Regions from separate parts of the Streptomyces sp. NPDC006140 genome, predicted to be linked through region 3. Evidence: riboswitches for the same ligand, from Rfam matches in the RefSeq annotation. Region 3 holds a riboswitch; each other region holds the start of a gene.

Region 1 (4,293 bases), on a different contig from region 3:
TGCGAGTTCCTCACACGGTCGGCGCGCTCCCCGGCGGAGCCGAATCGGAGCCGGTGCGCGGCCGTCGCGCGCTCGGTGTGCAGCGCCGTGACCGCCCGCGCGCGCTCGCTGTCACCGCGCGCCACCGCGTCCACGATCGCGCCGTGCTCGTTCCAGGACTCCACGGGACCGGCCGGCGCCTCCACGGTGTACATCCAGGCGATCTTGTGGCGGAGCTGGGTGAGCACCGAGGTCAGCGCGGGGCTCCCGGAGGCCTGGGCGAGCGTCTCGTGGAACCAGCCGCCCAGAGAGCGCAGGTCGTCGCTGTTGCCCCGGCGGGCGCGCTCCTGGCCCAGCCGGACCAGGCCGCGCAGGACCTTCAGATGGGCCTCGGTGCGGCGCTGGGCGGCGCGGGCGGCGCCGAGCGGCTCCAGCAGCATGCGCATCTCCAGCAGGTCGGCGGCCTCCTGCTCGGTGGGTTCGGCGACGCACGCGCCCGCGTGCCGCCGGGTCACCACGAAGCCCTCGGCCTCCAGAGTGCGCAGAGCCTCCCGGACGGGGACCCGCGAGACGCCGTAGCGGCGCGCGAGGAGTTCCTCGGTGAGCCGGCTGCCGCGTTCGTAGACACCCGCGACGATGTCGTCCCGGATGGCCGTGCACACCGAGTGCGCGGGAATGCGCATGACCGACCTCCGTTTAATCCCCGTGAAACGTCGACGAGTGACGCGTGTCCGTGACTCTATTGCAATGAGCCGGAATTTCCGACGGGAGCCCGGAATCCATGGATATTTTTTGGACAGTCGGCCGTCGTAAACGCCGAAAGCCCCGGCTCGGTGAGCCGGGGCCTCGGGAAGCGGGGCGGGTGCCGTCAGACGTTCACGCCGTGCGAGCGGAGGTAGGCGACGGGGTCGATGTCCGAGCCGTACTCGGGGCTCGTCCGGGCCTCGAAGTGCAGGTGCGGGCCGGTGACGTTGCCGGTCGCGCCGGACAGGCCGATCTGCTGGCCGGGGGTGACCTGCTGGCCCACAGAGACGCCGATGGACGACAGGTGGCCGTACTGCGTGTACGTCCCGTCGTTCATCTTGATCACGACCTGGTTGCCGTAGGCACCGCCCCAGCCCGCCTCGACGACCGTGCCCATGCCGACCGAGTGGACGGCGGTGCCGCTGGCGGCGTGGAAGTCGATGCCGGTGTGGCTGCCGGAGGACCAGACGGCGCCGCCGGCCTTGTAGCCGGTGGAGACGTAGGAACCCGGGATCGGGGAGACGAAGCTGTTGAGGCGCTTGCGCTCGGCCTCGCGGGCGGCGCGCTCCTTGGCCTCGCGGGCCTTCTCGGCCGCCTCCTTGGCCTTCTTGGCCGCTTCGGCGGCCCGCTCGCGGGCGGCCTCCTCGGCCTTCTTCCTGGCGGCGGCCTCCTCGGCCGCGTGCTTCTGCGCGACGGCCTGGGCGTCGATCTGCTGGGCGACGGTGTCGCCCATGGTGACGACGGGGGTGAGACCGGTCTGCTCGGGGGCGGGCTCGGCGGCGAAGGCGGCCGGAGCGGCCACGGTGCCGATGACGCCGGTGGTGGCGAGGGCCGCGACCCCCGCCGCGCGGGCCGTGCCGCGCTGGATCCTGCTGGGACGACGATGCTTCCCGGTGGCGCGGGTGAACGCCATGGAGTGCCTGGTCCTTTCCTTCCTTCTCGCCTACCGGGTTAGCTGACGGGTTCGGAGCAGGAAGGTCTCCTACGGACCCCCTCGCGGCTCGCGCGGGCGTCCGATTCACCCCAGGGACTGCGGTTGGGTCCCCGGCTCCCCTGGCTCGCGCCGTACGGGGACTCGGCGATGACTGTCCGGTGCCGCGGGTGCGGCGCACTGCCTGACGAACAGCCCGGACGACGCTAAGCGGGGCCACTTTCAATTCCCAAACGGATCCGGCCTTTTGTAGCGCATCCCACAGGGCAGACAGGCAACCTCCGTATCAATTCGGGCATAAAGGAGCCCTGGTGCCTTAGGAAGACAACCAGGGCTCCTCGCGCGCGTGCCCCTACTCGGCGGCCACGACCGTGACTTCGCCGATGCCGAGGGCCTCCACCGGGTCCTTGATCTGCGCCGCGTCACCCACGAGCACGGTCACCAGACGGTCCACCGGGAAGGCGCTGACGGCCGCCGCGGTGGCCTCCACGGTGCCGGTCGCGGCGAGCTGCCGGTACAGCGTGGCCTGGTAGTCGTCGGGCAGGTGCTGCTCGACCTGGTCGGCCAGCGTGCTCGCGACGGCCGCCGCCGTCTCGTACTTCAGCGGCGCGACCCCGACCAGGTTCTGCACGGCGACGTCCCGCTCGGCGTCGGTCAGCCCCTGGGCGGCGAGGGTGCGCAGCACCGTCCAGAGGTCCTGCAGGGCGGGGCCGGTGTTGGGGGTGTCCACGGAACCGCTGATGGCGAGCATCGCGGCGCCGGTCCCGTCCGGGGCGGACCTGAGGACCTGGGCGAACGAGCGCACCCCGTAGGTGTAGCCCTTCTCCTCGCGCAGGACGCGGTCCAGGCGCGAGGTGAGGGTGCCGCCGAGGCAGTACGTGCCGAGCACCTGGGCGGGCCACACGCGGTCGTGCCGGTCCGGGCCGATGCGGCCGATCAGCAGCTGCGTCTGGACGGCGCCCGGGCGGTCCACGATGACGACGCGGCCCGTGTCGTCGGCGGTCACCGGCGGCACCGGGCGGGGCTCGGCCGAGGAGCCGGTCCAGGTGCCCAGCGTGTCGCCGAGCAGGGCGTCGAGATCGATGCCGGTGAGGTCGCCGACCACCACGGCGGTGGCCGTGGCGGGCCGGACGTGCTTCTCGTAGAAGCCGCGCACGGCCGTGGAGTCGATCGCGGCGACCGTCTTCTCGGTGCCCTGGCGGGGGCGCGACATGCGCGAGTCGGCGGGGAACAGCTCCTTGGAGAGCTCCTTGGCGGCACGGCGGGAGGGGTTGGCCAGCTCGTGCGGGATCTCGTCGAGGCGGTTGCGGACCAGCCGCTCGACCTCGCTGTCGGCGAACGCGGGCGCCCTGAGGGCGTCGGCGATCAGGCCGAGCCCCTTGGCGAGCCGGGAGGCCGGCACCTCCAGGCTCAGCCGGACGCCCGGGTGGTCGGCGTGCGCGTCGAGGGTGGCGCCGGCGCGCTCCAGCTCGGCGGCGAACTCCTCGGCGGAGTGCTTGTCGGTGCCCTCGGAGAAGGCCCGGGCCATGATCGTGGCCACACCGTCGAGGCCGGCCGGCTCGGCGTCCAGGGGCGCGTCCAGCAGCACCTCCACGGCGACGACCTGCTGGCCGGGGCGGTGGCAGCGCAGCACCGTCAGGCCGTTGTCGAGCGTGCCGCGCTCGGGGGCCGGGAAGGCCCACGGCCTGGCCTCGCCCGCCTGCGGCTGGGGGTGGAATTCCATCGTGGCGAGCTCGGTCACTTGGCCGCCTCCTCGTTCTCGTCGCCGGCCGCGGCTGCGGTGTCCCCGGCTTCGTCGGTCTCGTCGGCGACGGGCTCGTAGACGAGCACCGCGCGGTTGTCGGGGCGCAGTCGGGCCTTGGCGACCTCCTGGACCTCCTCGGCTGTCACCTCCAGCACGCGCTGGACGGCGGTCAGGGCGAGCTGCGGGTCGCCGAACAGCACGGCGTACCGGCACAGTTCGTCGGCGCGGCCCGCGACCGTGCCGAGCCGGTCCAGCCACTCGCGCTCCAACTGGGCCTGGGCGCGCTCCATCTCCTCGGCTGTGGGGCCCTCCTCGGCGAACCGGGCGAGCTCCTCGTCGATGGCGGCCTCGATGACCGGCACCTCCACGTCACCGGACGTCTTCACGTCCAGCCACCCCAGGGAGGGCGCCCCGGCGAGCCGCAGCAGGCCGAAGCCGGCGGCGACGGCCGTACGGTCCCGGCGCACCAGGCGGTTGTAGAGGCGGGAGGACTCGCCGCCGCCGAGGACGGTGAGGGCCAGGTCGGCCGCGTCGCACGCGCGCGTGCCGTCGTGCGGCAGGCGGTAGGCGGCCATCAGGGCGCGGGCCGGGACCTCCTCCTCGACGACCTCGCGCAGCTGCTCGCCGATGATCTCGGGCAGCGAGCCGTCGCGCGGCGCGGGCTTGCCGTCGTGACCGGGGATGGAGCCGAAGTACTTCTCGATCCAGGCCAGGGTCTGCTCCGGGTCGATGTCGCCGACCACGGAGAGCACGGCGTTGTTCGGCGCGTAGTAGGTGCGGAAGAAGGCCCGCGCGTCCTCCAGGGTGGCCGCGTCCAGGTCGGCCATGGAGCCGATGGGGGTGTGGTGGTAGGGGTGGCCCTCGGGGTAGGCGAGGGCGGTGAGCTTCTCGAAGG
Region 2 (4,293 bases), on a different contig from region 3:
CGGATCCTGGTCGCGGTGGAGAACCGGTCCCGGTCCTTCACGGCCATGTGTCCGCCTCCCGCTCCGCCGTCATACGCGCGTACGTCCCCGGACACGGTACGGGACCGGGTACGGGGACGTACGTACGACGCTGCCTCTTGTGGCCGGGGTCAGCCCTTGAAGCGCGGGAAGGCCGAGCGGCCGGCGTACACCGCGGCGTCGTCGAGGATCTCCTCGATGCGCAGCAGCTGGTTGTACTTGGCGACGCGCTCGGAGCGGGCCGGGGCGCCGGTCTTGATCTGGCCGCAGTTGGTGGCGACGGCCAGGTCGGCGATGGTGACGTCCTCGGTCTCGCCGGAGCGGTGGGACATCATGCACTTGAAGCCGTTGCGCTGGGCCAGCTCGACGGCGTCCAGGGTCTCGGTCAGGGAGCCGATCTGGTTGACCTTGACCAGGAGCGCGTTGGCCGCGCCCTCCTCGATGCCGCGGGCGAGGCGCTCGGGGTTGGTGACGAACAGGTCGTCGCCGACGAGCTGGACCTTGTCACCGAGCTTGTCGGTGATGGTCTTCCAGCCCTCCCAGTCGTCCTCGAACAGCGGGTCCTCGATGGAGACCAGCGGGTACGCCTCGACCAGCTCGGCGTAGTACTCGGTCATCTCGGCGGCCGAGCGGGTCTTGCCCTCGAAGGTGTAGGAGCCGTCCTTGTAGAACTCGGACGCGGCGACGTCGAGCGCCAGGGCGATCTGCTCGCCCGGGGTGTAGCCGGCTTCCTTGATGGCCTCGAGGATGAGGTCGAGGGCCTCGCGGTTGGAGCCGAGGTTCGGGGCGAAGCCGCCCTCGTCGCCGAGGCCGGTGGCCAGGCCCTTGCTCTTCAGGACCTTCTTCAGCGTGTGGTAGACCTCGGCGCCCCAGCGCAGCGCCTCGGAGAAGGACTCCGCGCCGATCGGGGCGATCATGAACTCCTGGATGTCCACGTTGGAGTCGGCGTGCGAGCCGCCGTTCAGGATGTTCATCATCGGCACCGGCAGCAGGTGCGCGTTCGGGCCGCCCAGGTAACGGAAGAGGGGGAGGTCGCTGGCCTCGGAGGCGGCGTGGGCGACGGCGAGCGAGACGCCGAGGATGGCGTTTGCGCCGAGCGAGCCCTTGTTGTCGGTGGCGTCCAGGTCGAACATGGCCTGGTCGATCAGGCGCTGCTCGGTGGCGTCATAGCCGACCAGCTCCGGGCCGATCTGCTCGATGACCGCGAGGACGGCCTTCTCCACACCCTTGCCGAGGTAGCGGTTCGAGTCGCCGTCGCGGAGCTCGATGGCCTCGAAGGCGCCCGTGGAGGCGCCGGACGGGACGGCGGCACGACCGGTGCTGCCGTCGTCGAGGCCGACCTCGACCTCGACCGTGGGGTTGCCTCGGGAGTCCAGGATTTCCCGGGCTACGACGACGTCGATGGACGGCACGAGCATCTCCTTCTTCATGTGACGCGGGTACGCGGGTCGCGTGGACCCGGCGAGGTGCGGGCCGTGGTGGCTCGCGACATGAGCCTAACCGGCTCCGGGCGATCGGCCACCGGGTCGCCCATCCCATGGACAGAACCGAGAGTAAATTGTTTCCGAACGGAACAAAGCGGGGTTGCAAAGACCGGCCGAAAGATCGGGCGGAGAGCCCGGGGCAGAAAAGACCCCGCCCCGGCGCGTACGGGGGAACACGCGCCGGGGCGGGGAGCCCGTGGGGACGGGGGCAGGCCGCTGCTTACTTCAGGTGCAGCTGCTGGCCCGGGTAGATGAGGTTGGCATCGGTGACGATGTCCTTGTTCAGCTCGAACAGCTTCTCCCAGCCGCCCTCGACCTTGTGCTCGGTCGCGATCGAGCTGAGGGTGTCACCCTTGACGACCTTGTACTCGCCGTCGCCCTTCTTGACCTTCTTGCCGGTCGGCGTGGTGACGGTCTTCTGGCTCTTCTGGGTCTGGGCCGGGCGCTCCTCGGAGCGGGAGGCCGCCTGCTGCTCGGTCTGGCGGGTCTCCGTGGAGCCGCTGCTCTGCGTGGAGCCGCCGCCGGTGTAGCCGGCGCTCGACAGGCCCTTGCCGCAGACCGGCCAGGCACCCTTGCCCTGGCTCGCGAGGACCTTCTCGGCGATCTCGATCTGCTGGGCCTTGGTGGCCTGGTCGGCGGTGGAGGCGTACTTGGTGCCGCCGTAGCCCGACCAGGTGGAGGCGGAGAACTGCAGACCGCCGTAGTAGCCATTGCCGGTGTTGATGGACCAGTTGCCGCCGGACTCGCACTGGGCCACGGCGTCCCACTCGGAGGCGGTGGCGGCGGAGGCGTTGCCGGCCGCCATCAGCGGAGCGGCGACGGCGGCGCCGGCGACACCGGCGACGGCGATGGCGCGAGTGGCCTTGGACGGACGACGGTGCTTGCCCTTGCCGGAAAACAGCATGGATGGATCCCCTCACCGACGCCTGCGAGGTGAGCTGTCGGGTTCGGGCCGGTTGAGTTGCCCGGCCGCGTCCCTCCCGGGACGCGGCTTCACCCCGAGCCCTTCCGGCACAACTGTCCGGTCGGGCGCCTACCTTGGGTCCCCCGCTCCTGCCTACGGCGCTTGACGCGACGACTGTTCCCGTGCGGCCGCTGGCAGGATTCGGCGTTGCGGCAGCCGGGGCTCGCGGTGGCGAGCGGTCATGACCGTAGGCACGTGATCGCCGGAATTTCAAAGACGATCAGGGCTTCTGAGATCTATCTCTCACCGCACTTATACGGGACATTCGCCGCGAAACATGACGCGAACTCGCGCGGTTTCGGGGCGACTTCCGCCGCCGTTTCCGCTCTGTCCCACCGGCTACTCCTCGTCCGCTTCGACCCCTACCGTGAGCCTCTGACCGGGGCGGATGAGGTTCGGGTCGGCGCCGACGGCGTCCTTGTTGCCGGCGTAGAGCGCGTGCCATCCGCCGCTGAGGTCAAGGGAGTCGGCGATGGACCAGAGGCTGTCGCCGGCGCGGACGGTGTAGGAGCCGTCCGCGGCGTCGCGGGAGGCGTCGCCGCCGCGCGAGGCGTGCCGCCCCGTGGACTCGTCCGTGCGGCCGTTCGCGGGCTCGGCGTTCTCGTCGGCGCTGGGGCCGCGGTGGCGGCCGGAGCCGGTGTCGGTCAGCGCCGAAGAGGTGCCGTCCTGCCGCGAGTTGCCGGACTCGCCACTGTCGGAACCGGCCGAGGGGGAGCTGTCGGGCTCCCGGCTCTTCGGCGCGGAGTCCCCGGAATCGGATGACTTGTCGGAGTTGGCTGGTTCGTCCTCCGGCGCCGACGGCGCGTCAGGGGACGCGGACGTCGAGGGGGACGCGGAAGGGGTCGACGAGGAATCCGGCTCGGTGGAGTCGAGCAACCCGGGCGAGTCGGTCGGACCGGACGAGTCAGATGACTCGGACGAGTCCGATGTGCCCGATGTGGAGTCCTGCTGGAGGCCGGAGAGCAGCCCGCAGGTGCGCCACGCGCCGACCCCCTGGTCGGCGAGGATTCTCTCGGCCACGGATATCTGCTGGGAGCGGCTGGCCAGGTCGGCGCTCGCGGCGTAGTCGAGGCCGCCGTAGTTCTCCCAGTCCTCCTGGGACAGCGCGAGGCCGCCGTAGTAGCCGTTGCCGCTGTTCTGGCTCCAGGCGCCGCCGGTCTCGCAGTCCGCGACCCGGTCCCAGGTCGTACCGTCGGCCGCGCTGGCGCCGGAGGCCCCGAGGAGGGGGATCGCGATGGCGGAGCCGGTCACTCCGGCCGCGACGAGGAGAGCCGGAGCCTGGCGGGGGCGACGGTGCCGACCGTTCCCGGAGAGCATACGGAGACCTTTCGCGAGACAGCAGTGACCGGCGCGGCGCAGGAGCCCGGGCCGCGCTGATGGGTGAACGTATCGGCAGACGATCACTTGTCACAAGTTCATGCCGCGCAGATCACGTGAAGATCACAGGTCTGACGGCGTGTCATGTTTAGCCGGTCGCTCCGCTGGTGAGGGCGGGCTCTCACGCCGGGGTGAACTCCACCGGCAGGGTGCGCAGCCCGCGCATGATGAGGCCGCCGCGCCACCTCAGGTCGGCCGGATCCGCCGCGAGCCGGAGGTCCGGGAGGCGGGTGAGGAGGGCGGCGAGGGCGGTCTGGCCCTCCAGACGGGCGAGCGGGGCTCCGAGGCAGTAGTGGATGCCGTGGCCGTAGCCGAGGTGCTGGTTGTCGCGGCGGGAGAGGTCGAGCAGGTCCGGGTCGGCGAACCGCTCCGGGTCCCGGTCCGCGGCGGCCAGGACGACGAGGACCGGATCGCCCGCGTCGATGTGCTGCCCGCCGATGGTGAGCGGCT
Region 3 (4,293 bases):
GAGCACCGGCATGCCACGCGTGTCGAAACCGGTCGTCACCATCACCGTGCCGGCCACGGCGGTGAGCTGTGCGACCGCCCGCTCGAAGCGCTCGGCCACCTCGTCCGGGTCCGTTCCGGGCCGGAGGATGTCGTTGCCCCCGGCGCAGAACGAGACGAGGTCCGGGGCCATGTCGACGGCCCGCGGCACCTGGTCCGCCACGATCTGGTCGAGGAGCTTTCCGCGTACGGCGAGGTTGGTGTACTGGAAGTCGCCCTCGGGCCGGAGGTCGGCGAGCAGGACGGCGAACCGGTCGGCCCAGCCGACGAACGCCCCGTCGGGGCCGGGATCACCGACGCCCTCGGTGAAGCTGTCCCCCACCGCCACGTACGACCCGATCACTGATCTGCTGTCACTCTTCGAATCGTCTGCCACAGCCGTTCATGATTCACCCTCGAATGTGACCTACGCGACCGTAGGAAAGGGTTGACGGGCGGTGAGATAAGCCACTCCCAAAGTGTTGGCCAACTCTGGAATACACGGCCCGTCAGGGATGTTTCGGGGCAAGCCGCCAGACCCGGAAGTCAGTGATCCGGAAGTGGCTCCACACGGTCCGGAAGGCGAAGTGCCCGCCGGTGTAGGGCTGCGGGTCGGTGTAGTCGAAGACGAGCCGCCCGTTGTTCCACCACCTGACCGTGGAGCCGTCGGAGACGATCCGGACCCGGTTCGGCTCATTCGGGACCAGCAGCGGCTCGGTGTAGTCGTAGATCAGGGGGCGGACGCCGGGCTCGCCGACGTAACGGCGCAGCCGGGTCGTGGTGTTGTAGTTGGCGCCGTAGCCGGCGTAGTACGTCGTGAGGTGGTCGTACTCCTCCAGCGCCCCGCCGCGCGGCGTCGCGAAGAGGTCGTCCGGGGAGCGGACGTCGGTGGCGTTCCAGAAGTTGTTGAGGTCCGAGACCCGGTCGTTGACCCCGCCCGCGGAGACGGGGGTGGCGGTGTAGGCGAGGACGTACGGGCCCTCGAGCCGCCGCCTGAACCAGACCGTCGCCCCGCTCGGCACGTCGATCTCCAGGACGCCGCGCGAGGCGGTGACGCTGCCGCCGCCCTGCAGTTCGGTCGCCCACTGGCCGAGGCCGCGGCGGAAGTCGTCGTGGGCGATGAGCCGACGATGACCGGGCACGGCGTGTGCGGCCGTCGTCGGGGCGAGGACCGCCAGGGCGGCTCCGGCGGCCAGGGTTCCGAACGCTCTGCGGGTGGTCGGCATGGGACACAGCTCCTTCAGAAAGCGCTTGCACTCACAACGGGATCACTGTGTCCCAACTGCCGTTTCCTGTCGATCCCTTGAACCGGTCGACGGAACGCGCGCACACCGAAGGCCGGACCCGGGGATCGAGGTCCGGCCTTCGGTGGCGTGTCAGGCAGGTGGTCGTGCGTCGGTCAGCCGACGGAGACGCCGTGGGAGCGCAGGAAGGCGACCGGGTCCACGTCCGAGCCGTAGTCCGGCGTGGTGCGGATCTCGAAGTGCAGGTGCGGTCCGGTGACGTTGCCGGTGGCGCCGGACAGGCCGACCTGCTGCCCGGCGGTCACGGTCTGGCCGGCCGAGACGGAGAGCTGGGACAGGTGGGCGTACTGGGCGTAGTAGCCGTCGTTCAGCTTGATGACGACCTGGTTGCCGTACGCGCCGCCCCAGCCGGCGGAGACGACCGTGCCCGCGCCGACGGCCTTGAGGGAGGTGCCGGTCGGGACGACGAAGTCGACACCGGTGTGGTAGCCGCTGGACCACATGCTGCCGGACATGCGGTACGGGGTGCCGACGGTGGCACCGTCCACCGGGGCGGTGTAGCCACTGGCGTTGCTCTCGGCGGCCGGCTTGGCGGCGGCGGGCTTCGCGGCGGTCTCCGCCTTCGCGGCCGGCTTGGGCGCGGAGGACTTCTTCGCGGGCTTCCCGGCCGAGGCCTTCGGCGCGGACGCCTTGGGCGCGCTCGTCGCCGCCTTCTTGCCGATCGAGAGCTTCAGGCCGGGGTGGATCAGCGACGGGTCGTCGCCGACGGCGTCGCGGTTGTCCGCGTAGAGCTTCTTCCAGCCGCCGCTGACGTGCTGCTCGTCGGCGATCTTCGCGAGGTAGTCACCGGCCTTCACGGTGTACGTGTGCGCGCCCGTGGCCTTTTCGGGGGACTTCTTCTCGGCGGCCGGAGCGGACTGGACGGCCTTTTCCGGGGCCGACTGCGGGGTGGCGGCGTGGGCGCCGGCGGCCCCCATGAACGGAAGGGCGAGAGCGGCCCCGCCGGTTCCGGCGACGGCGATGGAGCGGGTGAAACGCTGGGTCTTCGGGCGGCGGTGCTTACCCTTCGCGGGCATGGCGAATTCCTCTCCGGCGCCTACGAGGTGAGCTGTCGGGTGCGGGCTGGAGATGCCCGGCCGCGCCGAGGCGCGGCTTAACCCCAAGCCGTTCCGGGAACCGGAACAGGCGTCGTACCTGTGGGTCCCCCGCTCCTGCCGTACACGGGTCAGTGTGTGCGGGCTCCGGGCGGCGGCAGGATTAGGCGTCCGTCCGGATTGGTGTGGAACGTAAGCGACCAAGACGCAACGGGACAAGCTTGTGGTTGCCTGTGACGGCGTTTTTCTTGACGCGTCGCCACATTTCCCGTCACCGAGCGTGGATTACCGATCTCCCGCTTTCCGCAATGGCCCTGAATAGCGCCGGAATTACGTGAACATGGCGACAACACATCGTCACGAATATGACGATGGTCACGCACCCCGACCACATCTCCTTTACGATCGGGGCACGTTATATCCAAACGACCGAACCGACCTATTCGGACAAGAACGGCTACTTGCACTTAAGCCGGACGACAGTGGCGTCCAGGTCCCCGCGCAGAGCGACCCGCAGCCCGTGGTGCAGCAGTACGGCACCACGGTGAACTTCGCCCGTTTCGAGGCATTCGTACACCGCTGCCGGATCGAGGCCCCGCAGCCGCAGCGCCGGCACGGGCTCGCCGTACCGCTGCGCCTGGAGCCAGGCCAGGACCACGGTCTCGTCGCCGAGGACGTACTGCACCGCGCTCAGGCCGCCCTCCGGGAGCCGCAGCCGGTAGAGGTCGCCGCGTTGCACCACGGGCCGGATCTCCTTGTAGAGCTCCACCCATTCCCTCGCCTCGGCGAGCTCCTCCGGCGTCCACTTCGTGAGGTCCCCACCGACCCCGAGCACCCCGGCCATGGCGCTGACGAACCGGAACCGCAGGGAGCTGGCACGGTGGTTGAGCATGGCGTTCGGGCTGTCGGTGACCCAGGCGGCCATCACGCGCGCGGGGTGGAGCTGGCTGAAGCCGTGCTGGATGGCGAGCCGGTCGAGCGGGTCGGTGTTGTCGGAGGTCCACACCTGGTCCGTGCGACTCAGCACCCCGAGGTCGATCCGGCCGCCGCCGCCCGAGCAGGACTCGAAGGCGACGCCCGGGTGGGCGGCCCGCAGCCGGTCCAGCAGGGCGTACAGGGCGTGCACGTGGTCGACCCAGAGCCGCTGCGGGTAGGGGTCGTCCGGCCAGCCGGCGTCGGTGAAGCAGCGGTTGAAGTCCCACTTGACGTAGTCGATCGGGGCGCTGGAGAGGAGCCCGTCGAGCTGCTCCCACAGGTACTGCTGGACGTCCTCCCGGGCCAGGTTCAGTACGAGCTGATTGCGGAACTCCGTCCGCTTTCGTCCCGGTTGGTACTGCACCCAGTCGGGGTGGGCCCGGTACAGCTCGCTGTCCGGGTTGACCATCTCGGGCTCGACCCAGATGCCGAACTGCATGCCGAGCCCGTGCACCTGGTCGGCGAGCGGCTTCAGCCCGCCGGGGAAGCGGTCGGGGTTGGGCGTCCAGTCGCCGAGCCCGGCCCGGTCGCTGGTGCGCGCCCCGAACCAGCCGTCGTCGACCACGAACAGCTCGACACCCATGGCGGCGGCCCGCTCGGCGAGCGCCCGCTGCTGCTCCTCGGAGATGTCGAACTCGGTGGCCTCCCAGGAGTTGAACAGCACCGGCCGGTCCCGGTCGGCGTCCGGGATCACATGGGCCCGCTGATAGGCGTGCCAGGCCCGGCTCGCCCCGCCGAAGCCGCCGTCGGTCCAGAGCCCGGCGAAGACGGGGGTCGTGTACGACTCCCCCGTGCCCAGCGTCAGCAGGCCCGAGTCGTCGTGGCCGGCGCCGCCGGTGATCTGCACGCGCGCGTCCGGGAGTTGGGCGACGGAGATCCGCCAGGAGCCGGACCAGCCCAGGGCGCAGCCGTAGACCTCGCCGCGCTCCTCGGTCGCGTCGGTGTCGAGCGCGACCCACGGCA

What was found. Region 3 has a riboswitch for cyclic di-AMP ahead of ABZ386_RS11365 (peptidoglycan DD-metalloendopeptidase family protein). Riboswitches for the same ligand answer to the same signal wherever they lie in the genome.
Positions count from the first base shown of each region.
Region 1: another riboswitch for cyclic di-AMP. It lies ahead of ABZ386_RS15095 (M23 family metallopeptidase); the one in region 3 lies ahead of ABZ386_RS11365 (peptidoglycan DD-metalloendopeptidase family protein).
Region 2: another riboswitch for cyclic di-AMP. It lies ahead of ABZ386_RS31745 (transglycosylase family protein); the one in region 3 lies ahead of ABZ386_RS11365 (peptidoglycan DD-metalloendopeptidase family protein).

Region 1 is NZ_JBEXTS010000004.1:556,650-560,942, forward strand. It holds gene ABZ386_RS15090 (GntR family transcriptional regulator) at 1-662, opposite strand, end outside; gene ABZ386_RS15095 (M23 family metallopeptidase) at 848-1,636, opposite strand; cyclic di-AMP (ydaO/yuaA leader) riboswitch at 1,650-1,814, opposite strand; gene ABZ386_RS15100 (pitrilysin family protein) at 2,007-3,395, opposite strand; gene ABZ386_RS15105 (pitrilysin family protein) at 3,392-4,293, opposite strand, start outside.
Region 2 is NZ_JBEXTS010000014.1:168,110-172,402, reverse strand. It holds gene ABZ386_RS31755 (septum formation initiator family protein) at 1-47, opposite strand, end outside; gene eno (phosphopyruvate hydratase) at 150-1,430, opposite strand; gene ABZ386_RS31745 (transglycosylase family protein) at 1,723-2,406, opposite strand; cyclic di-AMP (ydaO/yuaA leader) riboswitch at 2,411-2,577, opposite strand; gene ABZ386_RS31740 (transglycosylase family protein) at 2,806-3,783, opposite strand; gene ABZ386_RS31735 (cytochrome P450) at 3,965-4,293, opposite strand, start outside.
Region 3 is NZ_JBEXTS010000003.1:425,590-429,882, reverse strand. It holds gene ABZ386_RS11375 (SGNH/GDSL hydrolase family protein) at 1-381, opposite strand, end outside; gene ABZ386_RS11370 (DUF6250 domain-containing protein) at 527-1,243, opposite strand; gene ABZ386_RS11365 (peptidoglycan DD-metalloendopeptidase family protein) at 1,417-2,337, opposite strand; cyclic di-AMP (ydaO/yuaA leader) riboswitch at 2,342-2,502, opposite strand; gene ABZ386_RS11360 (alpha-galactosidase) at 2,813-4,293, opposite strand, start outside.